DNA from 3 places in the Bacillus pretiosus genome. Region 3 is predicted to be linked to each of the others. Evidence: predicted binding sites of a transcription regulator. Region 3 holds the regulator's gene; each other region holds the start of a gene.

What was found. The regulator LexA, encoded in region 3, represses DNA repair genes until DNA is damaged. The targets are predictions, from matches to a motif close to CGAACATATGTTCG.
Region 1: the regulator LexA is predicted to act here: its motif matches at 4,740-4,753, upstream of addB (helicase-exonuclease AddAB subunit AddB).
Region 2: the regulator LexA is predicted to act here: its motif matches at 3,075-3,088, upstream of uvrB (excinuclease ABC subunit B).

What each region holds. Positions count from the first base shown of each region.
Region 1 is NZ_CM129593.1:1,121,763-1,129,647, forward strand. Features, by position in the region: gene aceA (isocitrate lyase) at 1-299, shown strand, start outside; gene ACU8YW_RS05835 (phosphotransferase) at 391-1,182, opposite strand; gene cspA (RNA chaperone/antiterminator CspA) at 1,556-1,759, shown strand; gene ACU8YW_RS05845 (hypothetical protein) at 2,008-2,193, opposite strand; gene ACU8YW_RS05850 (competence protein ComK) at 2,477-3,058, shown strand; gene ACU8YW_RS05855 (TVP38/TMEM64 family protein) at 3,449-4,042, shown strand; gene lepB (signal peptidase I) at 4,099-4,662, shown strand; gene addB (helicase-exonuclease AddAB subunit AddB) at 4,779-7,885, shown strand, end outside.
Region 2 is NZ_CM129593.1:4,913,983-4,921,867, reverse strand. Features, by position in the region: gene ACU8YW_RS25605 (hypothetical protein) at 1-181, shown strand, start outside; gene ACU8YW_RS25600 (hypothetical protein) at 200-421, shown strand; partial or broken gene ACU8YW_RS25595 (ATPase) at 481-811, shown strand; gene ACU8YW_RS25590 (hypothetical protein) at 828-1,055, shown strand; gene ACU8YW_RS25585 (MerR family transcriptional regulator) at 1,156-1,917, shown strand; gene ACU8YW_RS25580 (hypothetical protein) at 1,914-2,534, shown strand; gene ACU8YW_RS25575 (DUF4362 domain-containing protein) at 2,581-3,009, shown strand; gene uvrB (excinuclease ABC subunit B) at 3,161-5,137, shown strand; gene uvrA (excinuclease ABC subunit UvrA) at 5,149-7,885, shown strand, end outside.
Region 3 is NZ_CM129593.1:3,538,917-3,548,584, reverse strand. Features, by position in the region: gene glnA (type I glutamate--ammonia ligase) at 1-903, shown strand, start outside; gene ACU8YW_RS18130 (PadR family transcriptional regulator) at 1,209-1,532, shown strand; gene ACU8YW_RS18125 (DUF1700 domain-containing protein) at 1,525-2,067, shown strand; gene ACU8YW_RS18120 (DUF4097 family beta strand repeat-containing protein) at 2,068-2,874, shown strand; gene lexA (transcriptional repressor LexA) at 2,963-3,583, opposite strand; gene ACU8YW_RS18110 (YneB family resolvase-like protein) at 3,725-4,381, shown strand; gene ACU8YW_RS18105 (DUF896 domain-containing protein) at 4,427-4,666, shown strand; gene ACU8YW_RS18100 (bifunctional metallophosphatase/5'-nucleotidase) at 4,706-6,289, opposite strand; gene ACU8YW_RS18095 (phosphate/phosphite/phosphonate ABC transporter substrate-binding protein) at 6,474-7,412, shown strand; gene phnC (phosphonate ABC transporter ATP-binding protein) at 7,497-8,270, shown strand; gene phnE (phosphonate ABC transporter, permease protein PhnE) at 8,267-9,061, shown strand; gene phnE (phosphonate ABC transporter, permease protein PhnE) at 9,061-9,668, shown strand, end outside.

The DNA of each region.
Region 1 (7,885 bases), 2.4 Mb from region 3:
TCCAAAAAGAAATCGCATCTTACGGTTATAAGTTCCAGTTCGTAACACTAGCGGGATTCCACTCATTAAACTACGGCATGTTTGAATTGGCACGTGGCTATAAAGAGCGCGGCATGGCAGCATACTCTGAACTACAACAAGCAGAATTCGCAGCAGAAAAACACGGCTACTCTGCAACTCGTCACCAACGCGAAGTAGGAACAGGTTACTTTGATGAAGTAGCTCAAATTATTACAGGCGGTACTTCATCAACGACAGCGCTAAAAGGATCTACAGAAGAAGCACAGTTTACGAAATAAAAGGAAGGGGCACCTTTTTGAAGGGTGCTCCTTGTTATTTTCGGAACGATTTTTCACATATATCGATTTACTAACAAAAAAGACGATATTATCAAATCCACTCAGCTCTATGATCGCGAATAAACTTCATATCTTTCTCATAATGCTCTAAATGTCCTTCATCAATCATTTTTTGGAAATTCAAGTCGCCTTCTTGTGCTTTTCTTTTCACATATGTACATAATGCTTCTAATCGTAGTAACACTATTCCTAAGTAATCTTCGTCCATATGTTTACCGTAGGACTGGACAAACAATTTCACTCTTTCTTTCATACGGCTAGCATGTTGTGCCGATTCATAATGAACTGCCTCACCCGATTCTGTATAATACACTCTACTTAAAGGTACACAAGTATAAAGCGTATAAGCGATATCCCAAATTCTCGGACCAGGAGCAGCAACATCGAAATCAATAATACCTACTGGTTTCTCGTCATGAAAAATAATGTTATATATAGCAAAATCGTTATGGCAAATAACCTCAATGTCATTTGGAGTAAGATCCATCGGTTGCCATTCATCTGATAAGGGAAAGTCACTTACCGCATCATGATAAAGGCGGAGCATCTTTGCTATTTCCTTTAAAACATCATTAGATCGCATATATTCTTTTAAAGGATAATTCCCAGCGTCTCCTTCAATAAAGGATAAAATCTCTCTATCTTTTTCATCTACACCTAAAAACTTTGGAGCATGATGAAACCCTTTGTTTTCTAAGTGCTGTAATAATGTATGAATTTTTGCACTGCCTGGCTTTAATTCTCGCCGAACAGTATTTTCAGAACGATACACATTTGATACATTTCCCCCTGTAAGCTTTTCTTCGTTGATGTAGTTTGACATATAATCCCCTCCAATATAACGACTGTACGATTATATTGTAACACTTCAGAACAAGGGATGTAATCGTATTCAAATGATGTATGTGTTCACTTTATAGTGAAATCCGCACATACTAAAATCAATTATTTACGAATGTACAATCAATTTAATTTGTCAGTTATTTTCAAAAAAGATTGTACATTTCATTTTAAGTATGCTATGATGAAGTCAGTTGAATAGTTAAATTAAGCAATCCATATATTATCAAGTGCCGAAAAACGAACGAGAAAAAGTATGTGAGAACTAGTTTATGTTTCGTGTTTGATAATGTGTGGATTCTTTTTTTATACAGGAAGACTAAAATAAATTGTGTTTTCTTTAGGAGGAAATAATTATGGCAGTAACAGGACAAGTAAAATGGTTTAACAACGAAAAAGGATTCGGTTTCATCGAAGTTCCAGGCGAAAACGATGTATTCGTACATTTCTCTGCAATCGAAACTGAAGGTTTCAAATCTCTAGAAGAAGGTCAAAAAGTTAGCTTCGAAATCGAAGATGGTAACCGTGGACCTCAAGCTAAAAACGTAATCAAACTATAATTTTATAGTTCATTATGGAAAAGGATGGCTGCTGCCATCCTTTTTTTGTTGTAATATACGAGCATAATGATTATATTTGGGGGAAAAGTATACAAATGAAGTCATACTCGATGTTCGTAGCGGGAATAAAGAAGATCTACACAATACGATTGAAGAAATCTCATTCGCTCGCTTTAGATGAATAAGAAAAAATAGTCGTTTTTTTGAGGACGAAGAAGAGTAAAAGGCTTTCCAAAATGGAAGGCCTTTTACTCTTCTTTTCCAATCTTTTTCTTTTCGCGTTTCTTACATTCAGAGCATTTCGATTTACGAAAAGGCTTTGCAAAGAATAGTAGAATGAAAAATAAGCCGAATATAATGCTGGATGAGTTTTTCACGATCACAATGCTGCTATTTTTCATTTGAATCGTTGGTTGCATTTCTTTTTCTTCCATAGTGGACCTCCATTTATTGGATTTTACTTTTAATTATAGCAAAGTTAATTGTCGTAATGATGCGAAATGAGGAAGCAGTTGTAAATATTTATTGGTAGTATAAATACATTTTATATAGGTTTTTATTACGAAAACACTATATTGTTATTTTATAATTTAAAAGATGTTTGATAAATGATAAAGTATTGTAAAAAAGCGGAATCTGTAAGCCATTTCCTTTTCATAGGTGCTAGAATTATATATGCAGCTGCTAATATAAATAGAAAAAAGGAGACAGTAGAATATGGAAAGTAAAGTAGAACGCTATGTCGAAAACTATGTGGTAAATAAAAATACAATGGCCTTACTTCCTGTTATTCTAAGTGAAAAGAAAATCGTTACACGAGTTGTTGAGATGGAAGATTCTTTTTTCGTATTTCAAAAGCCCCTAGATATTATAGAAAGAAGTTGCCGCAAGCATGGCTCTAGTTTCTTAGGCAGAAAAGAAGGAACGAAAGAGTTAACTCATATTACACATAAAGCACCGATTGCGATTAGTCCGACAGATCAACTTTATTTTTTTCCCACTTATTCATACTCTAGAAAAGAGTGTGCTTGGTTGTCTCATTTTTATATTGAAAGTAATAAAGAGTCAAAAGATGGAAATGTTATTGTTAGATTTATAAATGGATTTGCTGTGAAATTAGAAATATCAAAAAGCAGTTTTGAAAATCAACTAAATCGTACAGCGAAATTGCGTACTGAATATGAAGATCGTAGAAAAAAACAAGGGAATCCTTGTTTTAAAGAGATTGATAAAACTCAAGAATCTCGATTAAAACCAGCATACGAGAAAGTATATTTTGTGAAAGAAGAGGAAGTTTAAGAGGATGGGGAAAAATCCCCATCTTTTTTATTTGTCAGTTTTTATCGGTAAGTCGATATATTCGAAAAATCACTGATAAAAATCGAGTTGTGGTTGATATATTTGAAAAATCGCTGATAAAATGCGAGTTACAATCGATATATTCAGAAAATCGTCGATATAATTTCAGTTACTGAGGAATTTGCCACTAAAACAAAAGGATCATTTCCAAAATCGCAAAACGTCTTGTCGAATATTGATAGATTATCATAGCATAATAATGAAGGAATTCTCATGGAAGATATGGAAACTTAATAATTACATCTCCATATGTCGTATCTACCATTTCCTCTTTCATATAAGCAATGATACAGTAGAGGTAGTACTTAGAGTAAAGGGGTAAAGTGTAGAATGGATTTTCAGACAATCAAAGAGTATTTTTCACCAGAAAATATGGATCATATTGTTGAAAGTTATAAAGCGTTCGGACCACTTCTCGGTATTGGTTTACCGATGATAGAAGCGTTAATACCGGCATTGCCACTCATCGTATTTGTACTGGCAAATGCTGTTGCATTTGGATTTTGGCTCGGTTTTCTTTATTCTTGGCTTGGATCAGTAATGGGTGCCTTACTTGTCTTTTTCATTATCCGCCATTTTGGACGAAGTCGTTTCTTTTCTTTTGTAAATAAACATGAGAAAGTAAGGAAGGCAATGGGATGGATTGAAAGGAAAGGATTTGCGCCGATTTTCGTCATATTTTGTTTTCCGTTTACACCGTCTGCGCTTATAAACGTTGTCGCTGGTTTATCTCGCATTAGTGTAAAACAGTTCGGGCTTGCGCTTGCGTTCGGAAAGCTTGTGATGATTTTTATTTTAACGTATATCGGTCATGATTTAATGTCATTTATTCATAATCCGGTGAAATCAGTCATTGTAGCAATTGGTATTTTTATTTTATGGTATGTCGGTAAGAAAATCGAAGTAAAGTTAGAACTACATTAAGAATAGTCTTCTTTGTAAAGGAAAGCTTCATTATTAAAGGATAAGGGGAGAAGCGGATGAAGAAAACTTTGAAAAAAGAAGGCATAGAGTGGATACGAACAATTTTAATTGGTGTATTATTAGCTGTATTTTTTCGAACGTTTTTCTTTTCGACGTACGTTGTAGAGGGGAAGTCAATGATGCCGACATTGCAAGATGGTAATATGCTCGTTGTAAATAAGGTGAGTTATCAAGTGGGGGACTTGAACAGGTTTGATGTTGTTGTGTTTCATGCGAATAAAAAAGAGGACTACGTAAAACGAATTATCGGTTTACCTGGAGATCAAATTGAATATAAGCATGATAAACTGTATATAAACGGACAATTCGTGGATGAACCTTATTTAGAAACGTATAAGAAAGAGATAAATGGACGACAACTAACAGGTGATTTTAAACTAGAAGAGTTAACGAAAGAAAAGTCGGTGCCACCTGGCTATATTTTTGTAGTGGGTGATAACCGCCTCGGGAGCTGGGATAGTAGACACTTTGGATTTGTAAAAGCTGATACAGTTGTCGGTAAAGTTGATTTACGATATTGGCCAATTCAAGAGGTGCAAACGAATTTTTCAAAAGGTTGATATAATAGATAGAAGTATAGAAAAAGGCAAACTACTCTGTTTGTCTTTTTTCGTGTCCTATAATACAATTATAGTAGCAAACTAACGTTCGTTATGTAAGTGAAAGGTGGGGTTACATGTCACTTCGATTTGTGATTGGTAGAGCGGGAAGTGGAAAAAGTACACTTTGTTTACACGAAGTGCAAGAAGAGTTAAAGCAGCGTCCAAGAGGGGAAACAATATTATATCTTGTGCCAGAACAGATGACATTCCAAACGCAGCAGGCGTTAATTGGTAGTGAGGATGTAAGAGGTTCTATTCGGGCACAAGTTTTTAGTTTTTCACGATTAGCGTGGAAGGTACTGCAAGAAGTTGGTGGAGCGAGTCGCCTTCACATTGATGAAGCGGGCGTACATATGTTACTTCGTAAAATTGTAGAGTCTCGTAAAGATGGATTATCGGTGTTCCAAAAAGCAGCGGAGCAAAACGGTTTCTTTGAACATCTTGGTAGTATGATTGCGGAGTTTAAACGTTACAATGTGACGCCATCTAACGTATATGAAATGTGGCAACAATTAGACGCACATAGTAGCAGTGCAGAACAAAAGCTATTAGCGAATAAAGTGTATGATTTACAACTATTATATGATGATTTTGAACGTGCTTTAATCGGAAAATATTTGGATTCAGAAGACTACCTACAATTGCTAGTCGAAAAGCTTCCACATTCTGAATATGTAAATGGGGCTGAAATTTATATAGATGGATTTCATTCATTTTCACCACAAGAACTAGAAATTGTAAGACAGCTTATGATTTGCGGTGCGAGAGTTACGATCACGTTAACGATAGATGAAAAAACGTTAGCGCAGCCAGTAAATGAACTAGATTTATTTTATGAAACGACGTTAACGTATGAAAAAATAAAGCAAGTGGCGCGTGAAGAGAAGATAGAAATTGAAAAAAAGATTCCACTTATGGAACAACCGCGTTTTCATTCGCAAGCATTAGCGCATTTAGAAACGCATTACGAAGCACGTCCAAATGAAAAGTTTCACGGAGAAGCAAGTGTAACGATTAGTACAGCAGCGAATTTACGAGCTGAAGTAGAAGGTGTTGCGCGTGAAATTCGTAGACTTGTGGCGGATGAAGACTATCGTTACCGAGATATTGCAGTCCTTCTTCGTAACGGAGAAAGTTATTACGATGTGATGCGAACGCTATTTACAGATTATAATATCCCGCATTTCATCGATGAAAAACGCCCGATGTCACATCATCCGCTAGTAGAATGCATTCGTTCTGCACTCGAGATTATTAGTGGAAATTGGCGTTATGATGCAGTGTTCCGCTGCGTGAAAACAGAGCTTTTATATCCACTAGACGTAAGAAAAGAAACGATGCGCGAAGAGATGGATGAGTTTGAAAACTACTGTTTAGCCTACGGTGTACAAGGGAAGAGATGGACTTCTGAGGATCCGTGGATGTATCGCCGCTATCGTTCTCTTGACGATACGGACGAGATGATTACAGACAGTGAACGTGAAATGGAAGAGAGAATAAATCGACTGCGCGACGTTGTAAGAACGCCTGTTATTCGTATGCAAAAAAGGCTGAAGCGAGCGGGAACAGTTATGCAAATGTGCGAAGCTGTTTATTTATTTTTAGAAGAGCTAGACGTTCCGAAAAAACTAGAAGCATTACGTATTCGTGCAGAAGAGAGCGGAGATTTTTTATTTGCGACAGATCATGAGCAAGTATGGGAAGAAGTAATGAGTCTTCTTGATACGTTCGTTGAGATGCTTGGCGAAGAGAAAATGTCACTTTCTATGTTCACAGATGTTATGTCGACAGGTCTTGAGGCGCTTCAATTCGCAAACATTCCGCCATCATTAGACCAAGTGTTAATTGCTAATATTGATCGTTCAAGATTATCAAATGTGAAAGCAACATTTGTCATTGGCGTGAATGAAGGAGTTATTCCGGCAGCACCGATGGATGAAGGGATGCTTTCTGATGAGGAAAGAGATGTTCTTAGCGTTGCAGGTATCGAATTAGCACCAACGACGAGACAAACTTTATTAGAAGAACAGTTCGTTATGTACCAAATGGTAACGAGAGCAACTGAGAAATTATATATTTCATGCCCGCTTGCAGATGAGGAAGGGAAGACGTTACTTGCGTCTAGCTTTATTAAGAAAATAAAAAGAATGTTCCCTGATGTGAAAGATACATTTATTACGAATGACGTGAATGATTTATCACGCTCGGAACAAATTTCATACGTAGCAACGCCAGAAGTAACGTTGTCATATGTTATGCAGCAACTTCAAACGTGGAAGCGATATGGATTTGAAGGGAATTTAGATTTTTGGTGGGATGTATATAACTTCTACGTAACTTCAGATGAATGGAAACAAAAAAGTAGCCGCGTATTATCAAGTTTATTCTACCGAAATCGTGCGCAAAAGCTAAGTACAGTTGTAAGTAGAGATTTATATGGAGATAAAATAAAAGGAAGCGTATCTCGTATGGAACTATTTAACCGTTGCGCATATGCTCATTTCGCGCAGCACGGTTTATCGTTAAGAGAGCGTGACATTTTCAAACTGGATGCACCCGATATCGGGGAACTATTCCATGCAGCGCTGAAGAGAATTGCGGACAGGCTATTACGCGAAAACCGTACTTGGGCGGATTTATCAATAAAAGAGTGTGAGCATCTTTCTGCTGTAGTAATAGAAGAGATTGCACCGTTATTACAAAGACAAATTTTATTAAGTTCAAATCGTCATTTCTATTTAAAACAAAAACTACAACAAATCATTTTCCGTACATCAATCATTCTTCGTGAACATGCGAAGTCAAGCGGTTTCGTACCAGTTGATTTAGAAGTGCCATTCGGTATGGGCGGTACAGGATCGCTTCCGCCGATGGAATTCTCATTACCAAATGGTGTAAAGATGGAAGTAGTTGGTCGTATTGACCGTGTTGATAAGGCGGAAGATGAAAATGGGACGTTCCTACGTATTATTGATTATAAATCAAGCTCAAAAGCGTTAGACTTAACGGAAGTGTATTACGGATTAGCACTTCAAATGTTAACGTATTTAGATGTTGTTACTTCGAATGCACATACGTGGATGAAAAAGGGAGGTACTGCATCACCGGCTGGTGTACTGTACTTCCATATCCATAACCCGATCGTTGAGATGAAGGGTGACGCATCTGAAGCAGAAATTGA
Region 2 (7,885 bases), 1.4 Mb from region 3:
AAATATAAAAAAATATGTAAATGTCTCATTTGTATTCGCGTTTCTATTGCTTATTGTTTATATTGTTGCGAGTAAAGCAATAGGCAGAGCTGTTATACCAGTGCAAGAAATATTTATGATATGTAGTTCCTTATTTGCGGGTAGTCTCATCATAGGAGTCATGATAGGGAAACGAGCATAGCGATAGGAGGAATGAAAAATGCAAGATGAGTTTGAGAGATTTCAGTCAGATAAAGCGTTTAAATATGTAGGGTTATTTTTTACGATTAGTTTAGCGATATGGAGTTTATATAATTTAATTGTTGACGGAAATGCTGGTATGCCATTTGTTTTATTTGTAATAGGGCAGTGGGTGTATTTTCTTGTGAACTATTGGCCGAAGTGGAAATATAGAAATCAAAAAGAGGCTGATCATGTATGAGTAAGTAAGATATTATACGGTTCATAGGAAGTTTGTTTTTAGCGGGTCTTGTTTTAAATATGAGTTTAATGATTTTAAGTATTTCGTGGGGAACAATCTTCATATCGAATGTAGCACTAGTCATTTTATATAAGTATTGCGGAATATAGAGAACAGAAGCGTTTGAAAGAAGAGGGAGTACCGTCGATTGATGAGCGAGTTGTGAATAAGATGAAGTCATATTTTACGATTAGTATTACAAGCTTCGTGTTCTTGTTCATTATGTATCTTTGTTTAAATAAGTATTTAGATAGGCAAGCAGTACATGTAAATGAGTTGTTATATATTGCTATTTTTGGCTTATTAATAAGTAGGGCATCGACGAGTGTGTTAGCAACAAGGAATAGATAGAAAAAGGGGAACTGGGATGGGATTACCGGTATTATGTGTCGCTACGGCTATTTTTGCTTTGTTTTGGGGAATGCAGAACTTCTCTCGTTATCCAGTGCCAAGCATTTGTATTATGATTGGCACTGTAGGTTTATCATATTATTTATTAGTTTCAGCTCATTATCATAAAACAGCAACGAGTGTTGTTGTTGGAGCACTTATTTTATTTTGTGGGCGCGCTATACAAAAGGGATTATTTCCGTAAAAGCTGTTTATACAAAGAGTATAAACAGCTTTTTGTATTTTTTTTACAAAAGTCTTGAAAGTTACGTAACGTCATCTTTTATAATGAAGGGGAAGAGGTGATGGTAGTGATTTCAATACAACAATTGACGAGAGAAACAGGGGTAACGGTACGTACATTACGTTATTATGATCAAATAGATTTATTAAAGCCGAGCGGGAAAACAGAAGGTGGGCATCGTTTATATAGTGAAGCTGACGTAATACGGTTGCAGCAAATTTTATTTTTAAAGGAAATGGGCTTTTCATTAAAAGAGGCTGCGAATATGTTAGTAAAAGGTGACCTTAACTTAAAGGGTTCTCTTGAAAAACAACTTCGGTTTGTACAGGAAGAACAAAAGAAATTTAATCGAATGGAGCGTGTTTTACAAGCTGTTGTTTATTCGGTAGATGTGGAAGGGGAACTTGATTGGAAAGTTATGTTTGAACTGATTCAGCTTTCGAAACAGTCGTCTCGTATACGTGAAATATTTCAAAATGAAGTATTTTCAAAGGAAGAACAAAAATTGCTTCATAACTTGCCAAATATGAGTGAAGAAGATCCGAATGTTTTAGAATGGGTAGATTTATTAAAGCAATTACGTACTTTTATGAAAGACGGCAAAGAAGCAGCGAGTGATGAGGTACAAGGGGCAACGAAGAGATTAATGCAGAAATGTTTAGAAATGGCCAATGGTGACGAAGCGTTTTTAGATAAGTTATGGGAAGTTAGAAAATCGAAGGAAGATTCACAGAAAATGAGCATGTATCCAATTGAAGAAGAACTTTTATTATATATGGAAGAAGCTTTTCGTATATATGATGAAAAGGAGATGGATAAATGAGTATACTTGCAGAATATCGTTGGTATTTTTTAATTGGGGCAGAGATTGTATTTTGGTTATCGGCTATCGGCTTCTTTTTACTTCGTTACGGATTCCGTTTGAAGAAGGCGAGCTTTATTATGGGGATTGTACTCCTCGTAAATGAAGTGTTTATTTTAACCTTAGGGGTAGTGGACTATTATCAAACAGGGAAGTTCTCTAACTTTCAAATCATTACGGTAGTTATTTTATTGTATGCAGTTTTCTACGGGAAAAAGGATTTGAAGAAGCTTGATATGTTTGCGCAAAAGCTAGTTGCGAAATGGCGGAATGAACCAGCGCCAATTATGGAAGAGCACGTAGAATTAACAGGTATGGCCTATGCGAAACAGGAAATAAAAAATTGGTTATTACATCTTGTTTTATTCGTTGTTGTGCATATTTTCTTTTTCTTTCTGTACGGTTTTGTCCCGTTTGAACAATGGCATAATTGGTTAGAAACGGGGATTGTTTTAAATGAAAAAGCAAGTCGTGTTAGCCAAGTTTGGGCGATTATACTTTTAGTGGATACAGTTATTTCATTTTCATATGTTCTTTTCCCGAAGAAGGAAAAAGAAAAAGAGAAGCTACTTTCATAGAGGAAAGTAGCTTTTTCTAGTATACCAATAGTTTGTATAGGAGAGGATAACGATAGGAAAAACAGGTTTTATATGCTTATTTCTCTTTAGTTTAGTAGCATGCTCACAACCTAACATTGACATTGATAAGAAGAATGATGTCATTGTAAAGAGAGCAGGAATTTCCAACCTAGATAAATTTGAAAAGTTCGTTTTGAATGTTGACCAAGGGAAAGTTGATAAAATAAGAATTGTGCAGTATACCCATGAAGGTGATCCGATTTTTCAAACGGTAGAGCATAGTGAGAACGATATACTTTATGTGTTAGATAATAGAAAAGACCAATTTGCTGGTGAACATAAAGGATTACATAAAGATAGTTGCAAAAGTATTGTTAAAGAGCAGGGAGAATTAGAAATCACTTATAGGTTAATAGATTGTACGAGTAAAAATGGGCGCAATGGATATGATTTATTATATGTACCTAAAAAATAGAGTTAGTAGAGGAAGGAAGTTTTTACTCCTTCCTCTTTCTATGTATATATTGTCGAAAATTTTACCGAATATCTGTTCGTTTTCTTGGTTTTTTTATGAGCATTCGTGGTAAAATGGGAATACAGATTTTTTACGAGGAGGTCGGTTTTGTTTGGAACATCAATTTGAAATTATCTCAGCTTATTCCCCGCAAGGTGATCAGCCGGTAGCTATAGAAAAGCTTGTAGAGGGAATTAATAGTGGGAAGAAAAAGCAAGTGTTGCTTGGAGCAACAGGAACGGGTAAGACATTTACGATTTCAAATGTCATTAAAGAAGTGCAGAAGCCAACACTTGTTATGGCTCATAATAAAACGTTAGCAGGACAGTTATATAGTGAGCTGAAAGATTTTTTTCCGAATAATGCAGTTGAATATTTTGTTAGTTATTACGATTATTATCAGCCAGAAGCGTATGTGCCTCAAACAGATACGTTTATTGAAAAAGATGCGCAGATTAATGATGAAATCGATAAATTGCGTCACTCAGCAACATCTGCACTATTTGAACGGGATGATGTGATTATTGTTGCGAGTGTTTCGTGTATATATGGTTTAGGTTCTCCAGAAGAATACCGCGAGTTAGTTGTTTCACTTAGAGTTGGTATGGAAAAGGACCGCAATCAATTGCTTCGTGAACTTGTTGATGTGCAGTATGGACGTAATGACATTGATTTCAAGCGTGGTACATTCCGTGTGCGCGGAGATGTAGTTGAAATCTTCCCAGCATCACTTGATGAGCATTGTATTCGAATTGAATTTTTTGGCGATGAAATCGATCGTATTCGCGAAGTAAATGCGTTAACAGGTGAAGTATTAGCAGAACGTGATCATGTAGCAATCTTCCCAGCATCTCACTTCGTTACACGTGAAGAAAAGATGAAGGTCGCTATTGAAAATATAGAAAAAGAATTAGAAGAACGTTTAAAGGAATTAAATGATAATGGCAAGTTGTTAGAAGCGCAGCGTATAGAACAGCGTACACGTTATGATTTAGAAATGATGCGCGAGATGGGCTTTTGTTCAGGGATTGAAAACTATTCCCGTCATTTAACACTTCGTCCAGCGGGTGCAACGCCGTATACGTTATTAGACTATTTCCCGAAAGACTTCTTAATCGTTATGGATGAGTCACACGTATCAGTACCGCAAGTAAGAGCGATGTATAACGGGGACCAAGCACGTAAACAAGTGCTTGTAGATCATGGATTCCGTCTGCCATCAGCTTTAGATAATAGACCGCTTACGTTTGATGAGTTTGAAGGGAAAACGAATCAAGTTATTTACGTTTCAGCAACGCCAGGACCGTACGAGTTAGAGCAGGCACCGGAAGTAATAGAACAAATTATTCGTCCAACAGGGCTTTTAGATCCACCAATTGATATACGACCAATTGAAGGGCAAATTGATGATTTATTAGGAGAAATTCAAGATCGCATTGCAAAAAATGAACGTGTATTAATTACGACTTTAACGAAGAAGATGTCAGAGGATTTAACAGACTACTTAAAAGATGTAGGAATTAAAGTGAACTATCTTCACTCTGAAATTAAAACGTTAGAACGTATTGAAATTATCCGTGATCTTCGCCTTGGTAAGTTTGACGTACTTGTCGGTATTAACTTATTACGAGAAGGATTAGATATTCCAGAAGTATCACTTGTAGCTATTTTAGATGCTGATAAGGAAGGATTCTTGCGTTCAGAGCGTTCATTAATTCAAACAATCGGTCGTGCAGCACGTAATGAAAACGGCCGCGTTATTATGTATGCAGATCGTATAACAAGATCAATGGGAATTGCAATTGAAGAAACGCAGCGTCGTCGTACTATACAAGAAGCTTACAATAAAGAGCATGGTATTACGCCGAAAACGATTCAAAAAGGCGTGCGTGATGTTATCCGTGCAACGACAGCTGCTGAAGAGCCGGAAATGTATGAAGCGGCACCAGCTAAGAAGATGACGAAAAAAGAGCGTGAAAAGACAATTGCGAAGATGGAAGCAGAGATGAAAGAAGCAGCAAAAGCGTTAGATTTCGAGCGTGCAGCTGAATTAAGAGATTTACTATTAGAATTAAAAGCGGAAGGGTGAACAGAGTGAGCATAAGCAAGGATTTTATTGTCGTAAAAGGTGCTAGAGCACATAACTTAAAAAATATTGATGTAACCATTCCGAGAAATCAGCTTGTTGTTGTGACGGGATTGTCTGGTTCAGGGAAATCATCATTAGCGTTTGATACGATTTATGCAGAAGGGCAGCGCAGATACGTAGAATCGTTATCTGCGTATGCGCGTCAGTTTTTAGGACAAATGGATAAGCCGGATGTAGATACGATTGAAGGATTGTCACCAGCGATTTCAATCGATCAAAAAACAACGAGTCGTAATCCACGTTCAACAGTCGGAACGGTCACGGAGATTTATGATTATTTACGTTTATTATTTGCGCGAATTGGTACGCCAATTTGTCCGAATCATGGTATTGAAATTACGTCACAAACAGTAGAGCAGATGGTAGACCGTGTACTTGAATATCCTGAACGTACGAAATTACAAGTGTTAGCTCCTATCGTTTCTGGGCGTAAAGGTGCACATGTGAAAGTGCTTGAAGATATTAAGAAGCAAGGGTATGTTCGTGTACGTGTTGATGGTGAAATGCTTGATGTATCTGAAGATATTGCGCTAGATAAAAATAAGAAGCATTCGATTGAAGTTGTAATTGACCGTATTGTTGTAAAAGAAGGGATTGCAAGCCGTCTTGCGGATTCTCTTGAAAGTGCATTAAAGCTTGGCGGGGGCCGAGTGTTAATTGATGTAATGGGAGAAGAGGAACTTCTATTTAGTGAACATCATGCTTGTCCGCATTGTGGTTTTTCAATCGGAGAATTAGAGCCGCGCATGTTCTCATTCAACAGTCCATTCGGGGCATGTCCTTCTTGTGATGGACTTGGTTCAAAGTTAGAGGTAGATTTAGAACTTGTCATTCCGAATTGGGATTTATCATTAAATGAACATGCGATTGCGCCTTGGGAACCGACAAGCTCACAATATTATCCGCAGCTTTTACAATCTGTATGTAATCATTACGGCGTTGATATGGATATGCCTGTGAAAGATATACCGAAAGATTTATTTGATAAAGTGTTGTACGGAAGCGGAGAAGAAAAAGTTTATTTCCGCTATGTAAATGAATTTGGTCAAGTAAAGGAAAATGAGATTTTATTTGAAGGTGTTATTCCAAATATCGAACGTCGTTATCGTGAAACGAGTTCTGATTATGTTCGTGAGCAAATGGAGAAATATATGGCAGAGCAAGCTTGTCCGAAGTGTAAAGGTGGACGCTTAAAGCCAGAGAGTTTAGCTGTTTTCGTTGGTGATAAAACGATTGCTGATGTAACGAAGTATTCTGTTCAAGAAGTACAGGAATTCTTCTCGAATGTGGAGCTAACGGAGAAACAACAAAAAATTGCTCATTTAATTTTAAGAGAAATCCAGGAGCGCGTTGGATTCTTAGTGAACGTCGGTTTAGATTATTTAACGTTAAGTCGTGCCGCAGGAACTTTATCAGGTGGTGAGGCGCAGCGTATTCGTTTAGCGACACAAATCGGTTCTCGTCTTACTGGCGTACTTTACATTCTTGATGAGCCTTCAATCGGCTTGCATCAGCGCGATAACGATCGTCTTATTCGTACGTTGCAAGAGATGCGTGATTTAGGGAATACGTTAATTGTCGTTGAACATGATGAAGATACGATGATGGCTGCTGATTATTTACTTGATATCGGACCTGGTGCAGGTATTCACGGTGGTCAAGTTGTATCAGCGGGGACGCCAGCTGAAGTGATGCAAGATGATAATTCGCTAACAGGGAAGTATTTAAGCGGTAAAGAGTTTATTCCGGTTCCACTTGAAAGACGTAAAGGTGACGGACGTAAAGTGGAAATTATCGGTGCAAAAGAGAATAACTTAAAGAATGCAAAGATGTCATTCCCGCTTGGTACGTTTGTAGCGATAACGGGTGTATCTGGTTCCGGTAAAAGTACGATGATTAATGAAGTACTATATAAATCATTAGCACAAAAGTTATATAAAGCGAAAGCGAAGTCAGGTACTCATAAAGAAATTAAAGGTCTTGAGCATTTAGATAAAGTAATCGATATCGATCAATCGCCAATCGGGCGTACACCACGTTCTAATCCAGCGACGTATACAGGTGTATTCGATGATATTCGTGATGTGTTTGCACAAACGAATGAAGCGAAAGTGCGTGGATATCAAAAAGGACGTTTCAGCTTTAATGTAAAAGGTGGACGTTGTGAAGCGTGCCGTGGTGATGGGATTATTAAAATCGAAATGCACTTCTTACCAGACGTATACGTTCCATGTGAAGTTTGTCATGGTAAACGTTATAACCGCGAAACGTTAGAAGTGAAGTATAAAGATAAGAACATTTCTGAAGTGTTAGGGATGACAATTGAAGATGGAGTAGAGTTCTTCGCTAATATCCCAAAAATTAAGCGTAAACTTCAAACGCTTGTAGATGTAGGTCTTGGTTATATGAAATTAGGACAGCCAGCTACGACGTTATCTGGTGGTGAAGCGCAGCGCGTGAAGCTAGCTTCTGAATTACACCGTCGTTCTACTGGGCGTACGTTATATATTTTAGATGAGCCAACGACTGGTTTGCATGCACATGATATCGCGCGTCTTCTAGAAGTGCTGCAACGCCTTGTTGAAAGTGGCGAGACAGTTCTTGTTATTGAACATAATTTAGATGTAATTAAAACAGCTGATTATATCGTTGACCTTGGACCAGAGGGCGGAGATAAAGGTGGGCAAA
Region 3 (9,668 bases):
AATCCAACATTAGAATTAAACGATAACGGTGGATACTTCGACCTTGCGCCGATGGATCTAGGGGAAAACTGTCGTCGTGATATCGTTCTTGAACTTGAAGAAATGGGCTTTGAAATTGAAGCGTCTCACCATGAGGTTGCTCCAGGGCAACACGAAATTGACTTTAAATATGCAAATGCAATTCGCTCATGTGATGACATTCAAACATTCAAACTTGTTGTAAAAACAATTGCTCGTAAACACGGTTTACACGCAACATTTATGCCAAAACCATTATATGGTGTGAACGGTTCAGGTATGCACTGTAACTTATCACTATTCAAAAATGGTGAGAACGTATTCTTCGATCAAAACGGTGACTTACAATTAAGTGATGATGCTCGTCACTTCATCGCAGGTATTTTAAAACATGCACCAGCATTTACAGCGGTAGCAAATCCAACTGTAAACTCTTACAAGCGTTTAGTACCTGGATACGAAGCTCCTTGTTACGTAGCATGGTCTGCACAAAACCGTAGCCCATTAGTACGTATCCCTGCATCTCGTGGTATTAGTACACGCGTAGAAGTACGTAGTGTTGACCCAGCTGCAAACCCGTATTTAGTAATGGCTACATTATTAGCAGCAGGTCTTGATGGAATTAAAAACAAATTAACTCCACCAGCTGCAGTAGACCGTAACATCTATGTAATGACAAAAGAAGAGCGCGAAGAAGCAGGTATCGTTGACTTACCAGCAACATTAGCGCAAGCATTAGTTACATTACAATCTAATGAAGTAGTATGCGGTGCACTAGGAGAACATTTACTTGAGCACTTCATCGAAGCAAAAGAGATTGAGTGGGACATCTTCCGCACGCAAGTTCACCAATGGGAACGCGATCAATATATGTCTCTATACTAAGAGAGAAAAAAGCCTTGATACTACGGTATCAGGGCTTTTTTTTATTTGTGGGCAAATATAAAGGCTTGTGAAATGAATTAGATGGGTGCCCGCAAAGTGCTCGAAAAAAGTCATGTGGATTATTTAAAATGCGTGCTAGCTATGAATGAAAATGTGGAAGTTGAAATATGGTGTGGATGTATTTAATTCGAAAATTAAGTATTGAAAAATATAGTACCTTGCAATGAATAATACTAAGTGGTATATTATGGATATAACGGGTACCGTGTATTGAATAGTACTGAAATGAGAAAGGGGGATTGACCTTGAACGTTCAGTTTAAAAAAGGCGTGTTAGAACTGTGTGTTTTAGCACTTGTGAAACGTAAAGATTGTTACGGCTATGAACTTGTTCAGCAAATCTCAAATAAATTTTTAATATCGGAAGGGTCAGTGTATCCTTTATTACGTCGTTTAACGAAAGAAGGATATTTTCAAACGTATTTAAAAGAATCTACAGAGGGACCGCCTCGTAAATATTATCAACTAACTGAGCAAGGGGAAACGCAACTGAATTTGTTAGTAACGGAGTGGCGTGATTTTGCAAAAGGCGTACAAGAAATTATTGAAGGGGTGGAATGGGATGAGTAAAGAACAGTTTCTTAAAGAATTATCAAGTCATCTTAGAAAGTTACCGGAAGAAGAGAGGAAAGATATTTTATTTGATTATGAAGAGCATTTTCAGTTTGGAATAGAAAAAGGAAAAACTGAATCGGAAATAATAAAGGGCCTTGGCTCTCCGAAAGTAATTGCAAAAGACTTACTTGCTTTGTATCGCTTTGACGAAATGAAAAAGGACCCATCAACTACCAATATAACAAGGGCTGTTATGGCAGCGATTGGACTTAGTTTGTTTAATTTTATTATTGTGTTAGGCCCGTTAGTTGCAATTATTGCTTTTATATTTTCCTTCTGGCTCGGTGGAATTGCTAGTGTAGTGACACCATTTTTCGTTATTGGAAAAGTATTTATGGGTACTTTTATATGGTTGGATTTATTCGTTAGTATAACGTTTGTTGGAGTAGGTTTGTTGTTATGTATTATCGCTTATTATAGTACGAAGTGGTTTAAAAAGTTATGCGTACGTTATGTAATATGGAACTTCAAAATGATAAAAGGGGAGTAGATGATGAAGAAAATATTGTTAGTAGCTATCGCTTGTATCATTATTGGAGTAATAGGGATTTCACAAACATATGAAAAAGCAGTGCAAACTGCAGAAGAAGGAAATAAAGAAGACGTAATTAAAAACGAAACACTAAAAAATATAGAAGTTAAGTTAGATGCTGGGGATATTGTTGTCCAAAAATCTCCCGACTCTTCTTTTTATGTAAAGCAATCAGGAGATGTACGTAAACACGAGGTTCGTATTGCCGAAGATGGTGACACATTAAAAATTATTGGGGAAAGAGAAAAAGGTGCTTCATTTGATTTTTCTTTTTACGATTTTAGATTTCAAACGTCTACAATAACTCTCCTTGTGCCTGAACGTTCATACCAAGAGATAAAAATAAATTCATCAGCTGGACAAATAGAAATAAGTGATGTGAAAAGTGATTGTGTAAGTGTTGGGACACTCGCTGGAGAAGTAGATTTGAAAAATGTCACAGCAAAAAGTGTGGAAGGATCTTCAAAAGCTGGTGAGGTGAGCTTTAAGAAGGTAATAGGAAAAGTAACTGCGAAGTCGGCTAGCGGGGAAGTGCATATTATGGATCATGATCCTAAATATGATGTAGAGGCAAGTTCAACCGCTGGGGATGTAGATATTACTTTATTAGAAAAACCACAAGATGCAGTTATAACTGGGCAAAGTGCTGCTGGCGAAGTAATGATTTTTAATGAAGAAAATAAAAATATAACAATTGGCAATGGTAGTAAAAAGATTAGTGGTAAAACAGCTGCTGGCGATGTGACGATTGAAACTCGTTCATAAGAAATAAAATGTATGAAAATCTATCAAAATACAAAAAAAGAAGATAATTACCGTATATAAATAAGGTAATTATCTTCTTTTATTATTCTTAATGTAAATCACGATATACGCCAATTACTTTTCCAATAACTGACACTTGTTTTAAAATGATAGGTTCTAATGAAGAGTTTTCCGGTTGTAGACGGAAATGGTCTTTTTCTTTATAGAAACGTTTTACAGTTGCTTCGTTATCTTCTGTTAAAGCGACTACAATTTCACCGTTGTATGCAGACTGTTGTTGGCGAACAACAACTAAATCTCCATCGAAAATACCAGCTTCAATCATACTATCTCCGGAAATACGTAACATAAATACTTGGTCTGCTCCAGCAACAATGCTAGCTGGAAGTGGGAAATGATCTTCTACACTTTCAACTGCTGTAATAGGTAATCCAGCAGTAACTTTTCCGACAATTGGAACTTGAATAACAGATTGTGTCTCTGTATCCATTCGGTTGTCACCTAAAATTTCAATTGCTCGTGGTTTTGTTGGATCGCGTCGAATATATCCTTTTTCTTCTAGTCGTGATAAATGTCCGTGCACTGTAGAACTAGAAGCGAGGCCGACTGCTTGACCGATTTCACGTACGGAAGGTGGATATCCTTTTTCTTGTACTTTTAGCTTAATAAAGTCGAGAATGTCTTGCTGGCGTTTCGTTAACTTTTCCATGTTTTCTAACACCTCGTTTTCTTTCATTTTTCTTATTAATAAGTATAACATGCGAAAAAACATTCTACAAACATAAGTTCGAACGAAAGACGAATTTATGATACACTATAAGGAAAATATAGTGAGAAAGAAGGGTTCAATATGAATGCAATTATTTATGCACGTGTGAGCACAACAAAAGAAGAACAGGAAACATCATTATTGCGTCAAAAAGATGAATTATTGCATTTAGCTGAGCGCTATCAAATGAATGTTGTAAAGGTGATTGAGGAGCAGGCTAGTGGTTATACAATTGAACGTGATGGCATATTAGAAGTGCTAGATACAATTCGCGATGAACAAGTTGATGTACTTCTCATACAAGATGAAACGCGCCTTGGTAGAGGGAATGCAAAGATTGCATTAATGCACTGTTTACATAAAGAGGGAATAAAAGTATATACGCATACGCATAATGGAGAATTAGAACTCTCTGACTCTGATTCGATGGTACTAGATATAATTGGGATTGTTGAAGAGTATCAAAGAAAGATCCACAATTTAAAAATTAAACGTGGCATGCAAAGAGCGGTAGAGAAAGGATTTCGTCCAGAGAATAATTTGAAAAATCGTCATTTAAGTATAGGACGTGAGAAAAAAGAAGTGCCAATTGAGGAAATTGTACGTTTACGCCGGAATGAATTAACTTTTGAAGAAATTGCAGCAACACTTCGTGGTTTTGGTCATGATGTTTCAAAAGCAACTGTACATCGAAGATATGTAGAATATACAAAGCAATTGCTTGATAAAGAGGACTAACTATTGTATGATAATAATCAGTTTTGAGTAAAAGGGGGATTCGAGATGCAAAGTCACGAACTCATTGAACGCATTAACTTCTTAGCGAAAAAAGCAAAAGCTGAAGGTTTAACTGAAGAAGAACAACGTGAGCGCCAATCGCTACGTGAACAATATTTAAAAGGATTTCGTCAAAATATGTTAAACGAACTTAAAGGAATTAAAGTTGTTAACGAAGAAGGTACTGATGTTACACCGGCGAAATTAAAAGCTTTAAAAAAGCAAGATAATGCAAAATTAAACTAAAAGATGGGCGAAGCCCATCTTTTTTATTTATTATATCCGTTATTTAATAACTTTCCAGTTGTTATTGACTGTTGCTTCTATCTTTTTGTGCTTCAATATATAGTTAGCGATAAGTTCAGACATATCTGTTGGTATGTCTTTTATTACGGGCTTATTTTGAAACATAAAGAAGTTCCCTCCGCCACTTGCGCGATAATTATTCATAACGACGTCATATTCTTCATTCATATGAAGTGGAGCGCCTTTATACTGTAAGGATTCTACTCTCTCGCCAATTGGTTTGGAAATGTTTAATACGTACGAAATTCCTTCCCACATATCGTAATTATAGTGTTGCGGCTTTGGTTCTATGTAGGTGGGGTTTACGATGATAGTTCCATCTGCTTTTAATATGAAATAAGAAGCAGAGAGTTCAAGGGCATCTTTTATATCCGCTCCAGTTATTCTAATTACTTTTAATGTATTTGGATAAATATAATTAGAAACGATGTCACGCATTGTTACATATTTCGGGAAACCTGGAGATGTATTATGGAATAAGCTTGTACAAGAAATGGAAACATTAGCTATATCCATCTGTATTTTATTTATGAATTCAATAAAAGGATGGTCTTGCAAACGAGTTTGCATAGCATCTGAAATTTGCATGTTCCCATAGATTACTCCAATAGGTTGATCGAGCCAATTTTGTGTTTTTTCTTCATAATCGGCAACCAAGGAAAGAATATGTTGGTCAGCCTCAATTCCTTGTACGGGCAATAATTGTGAATCACTCTCTTTTTTTACCCATTTTTTTTCTGTTTTTTCGAATGTTACTGTTACTTTTCCAACGGAGTGTCCATTGCATCCAGTCTGTAAAATTGTTACACCATTCATTACGGTGTGAGCGATTTCCCGGTGTTGGTGGCCTGTTAGTAAAATGTCTATGCCTTCAATTTCATGGCACATTGCATATCCTTGGTTTTCACCTGTTAAAACTTCAGTCGGTACCCCAGTTTGTAAATCGCGTTCAAATCCCCCATGGTAGGCTACGACTAATAAATCGGGTTTCTCGTGTTCGCGAATGTAAGAAACCCATCTTTTTGTTGTTTCTAATGCATCTTCAAATTGTAAATCTTGAATGTGATGGGGTTGTTCCCAATTGGGAATGTAATGCGTTGTCATCCCTAAAATAGCAATTTTTATATTTGATTCAATATGTTTTATTATATATGGTTTCCCGAAATAAGGTTCTTTTCTGTTTTTATCTAAAATATTTGCTGATAGATACGGAAAGTTTGCAGTAGAAATAGCATTATTTAATATGTCCATTCCATAATTAAATTCATGATTCCCAATAACTGCAGCATCATAACGTAAATAGTTCGCTAATAAAGACATTGGATTTTTCTTATCTTCTTCATATGTAGCGTAATGATAAGTAAAGGGTGTTCCTTGTATGAAGTCACCGTTATCAATTAAAAGAACGTTTCTATTTTGGGAACGTTCTTTTTTTATAAGAGTAGAAATTTTGGCTAAACCAATTTCAGCTTGGGAGTTATCTTGGTAGTGAATTGGATAAACAGTGCCATGTATATCACTTGTTAATAAAATGTTTAAAGTTACAATTTGATTTGGATTCAATATCATTCACCTTTTCTATTGTTATCTACTAATTAAGCATATCAAATATATGAAGAGAATTTTAATGAGAATGTATAGAATGTGTAAAGATTCTGTAAATAAGAAAATATACGTGAAAATGTGTGATATATTTCTTCATGTTTACGGAAGGCAATTTTATAACAACAAAATTGGAGGCATTAATATGTTGAAAAAAGTTTTTGCAATGAGTACGACAGTTGTACTAGCGGCGGGATTATTAAGTGGTTGTGGAACGAAAGAATCAAGTGCAAGTAAAACTGAAGATACGAAAAAAGGTTATGTACCGAAGACTTTAAATGTTCAATTTGTTCCTTCTCAAAATGCAGATACGTTAGAGGCAAAGGCAAAACCATTGGAAAAGTTATTAAGTGATAAATTAAATGTTCCGGTAAAAGTTAGTATTTCAACGAATTACAATACAATTGTAGAAGCGATGGCGTCTAAGCAAGTAGATGTAGGGTTTTTACCTCCAACAGCGTATGTGCTAGCGCATGAGAAAAAGGCTGCAAACGTAATTTTACAAGCACAACGTTTTGGAGTAGATGATGAAACGGGAGCTCCTACAAAGGATTTAGTAGACTTTTATAAATCTGAGTTTGTAGTTAAGAAAGATTCAAATATTAACAGTGTAAAAGATTTAAAAGGTAAAAAAATTGGTTATCAAGATGTAACGTCATCAGCGGGGTATGTATGGCCTGCGGCTGTATTGTTAAAAGAGGGAATTGATCCGCTAAAGGATGTGAAACCTGTTACATTAAAAGGTCACGATCAGTCGCTGATTGCTCTTTTAAATGGTGATGTAGATGTATCTGTTGTATTCCAAGATGCTCGTAATATTGTGAAAAAAGATTATCCGAATATATTCGATCAAACGAAAATAGTGAAATTTACGGAAAAAATTCCTAACGATACGATTTCGGTACGTTCTGATTTAGATGCAGAGTGGAGTAAGAAATTACAGGACGCTTTCATTGAAATAGGAAAGAATGAGGAAGGTCACAAAATCATTAAAGAAGTATATTCACATGAAGGATATGTTAAATCTGATGATAGTAAATTTGATATCGTTCGTGAATATGGAAAGAAAGTAAAAACGCAATAATACATATGGAAATGGCAGCTAACTGGAAGGTGTATGTTTCCAGTTAGTTTGCCATTTTGAATACATAGAAGGTAGGTAAGATGTGTGATAGAATTTCGAAATGTTTCCAAAATGTATCCGAATGGTACAAAAGGATTAAATAATATAAACTTGAACATTCAAAAAGGTGAGTTTGTTGTAATGGTAGGGCTGTCGGGGGCTGGAAAGTCTACACTTCTTAGATCGGTAAATCGCCTTCATGAGATTACAGAAGGAGAAATCTTGATTGAAGGTGAGTCTATTACTGCTGCGAAAGGAAAAGAATTACGACGCATGCGCCGGGATATTGGTATGATTTTTCAAAGTTTTAACCTTGTAAAACGATCAACAGTTTTGAAGAATGTATTAGCTGGGCGTGTTGGATACCATTCGACTTTTCGTACAACGTTAGGTCTATTTCCAAAAGAAGATTTGGAGCTTGCCTTTCAATCGTTAAAAAGGGTGAATATTTTAGAAAAAACATATGCGCGAGCTGATGAATTATCAGGAGGACAACAGCAACGTGTATCGATTGCTAGAGCGTTGGCACAAGAAGCAAAAATCATATTGGCAGATGAACCTGTTGCGTCGTTAGATCCGCTAACAACAAAGCAAGTATTAGATGATTTGAAAAAAATTAATGAAGATTTTGGGATTACAACAATTGTAAACTTACATTCTATTGATTTAGCTAGGCAATATGCGACACGCATTATTGGATTACATGCAGGCGAAATTGTTTTTGATGGTTCAGTAGAAGAGGCAACGGATGAAAAATTTGCTGAAATTTATGGAGACGTAGCGCAGAAAAGTGAATTATTAGAGGTGGCAGTTAAATGAATGACGCGACGATATATTCGAAATCGATACCGAAGCCGCCGAGTAAGTTGAAACATATGTTAACGGCTATTCTAGTCATTTTACTGTTGTGGGGAAGTAGTGTACAGGTTGACGCATCATTTTCAAAACTAGTAGTTGGTTTTCCCAATATGATTGATTTGTTAAAAGAGATGGTGCCGCCTGATTGGAGTTATTTTCAAGTTATTACAACAGCGATGTTAGATACAATACGTATGGCGATTATTGGGACGACTTTAGGAGCGATTTTAGCTATTCCACTGGCACTATTTGCGGCAAGTAATGTGTTTACTAGTACATTTTTGTACGGTCCAGCTCGATTGGTTTTAAATTTTATCCGAACGATACCAGATTTATTATTAGCAGCAATTTTCGTAGCTATTTTTGGAATAGGACCACTTCCAGGTATTTTAGCTCTTACTTTTTTCTCAATTGGGCTCGTGGCGAAATTGTTGTATGAGTCAATGGAATCGATTGATCCAGGTCCATTAGAGGCGATGACAGCAGTAGGAGCAAATAAAGTGCAATGGATTGTGTATGGGGTAATTCCGCAAGTGAAAGCACATTTTGTCTCCTATGTTCTTTATACATTTGAGGTGAATGTACGTGCAGCAGCTGTTTTAGGTTTAGTAGGAGCGGGTGGTATTGGGTTGTATTATGACCGTACACTTGGATTTTTACAATATCAACAAACTGCATCTATTATTATTTATACTCTTGTTGTTGTATTGTTAATTGATTATGTAAGTACATTGTTGCGGGAGAAATTATAATGAGTAAAACGACGATAATTGTACCAAAACCGAAGAAACCGAGTGTGTATCGCTGGTTTATTTTTATAGCACTTGCATTTGTTTATGTATGGGCTTTTTCAGGAGTCCCGCTAGAGGGAATAAAGGATACGGCAGGAGAAATTACAAAAGCAATTATGACAGGTGTATTGAATCCAGATTGGTCGTATGTATCTTTGCCAGATGGTGAAGATTTATTACATGGCTTAATTGATACGTTGGCAATTGCGATATTAGGTACATTTATTTCTGCCTTTTTATCTGTTCCATTCGCTTTTTGGGCGGCAACGAATATGAGCAGTGGAAAATTAACGGCAGGAACTGGGAAATTTGTACTTAGTTTTGTTCGTACATTTCCTGAATTAGTTATGGCTCTTTTATTTATAAAAGCTGTTGGACCAGGATCCTTTGCCGGAGTTCTAGCTTTAGGATTACACTCTATCGGAATGTTAGGGAAATTATATTCAGAAGGAATTGAAAATATAGATAAAGGACCGACGGAAGCGTTAATGGCTACAGGTGCGAATCGCTTTCAAATACTTTGGTATGCAGTATTGCCACAAGTATTACCGGATTTTCTATCTTATAC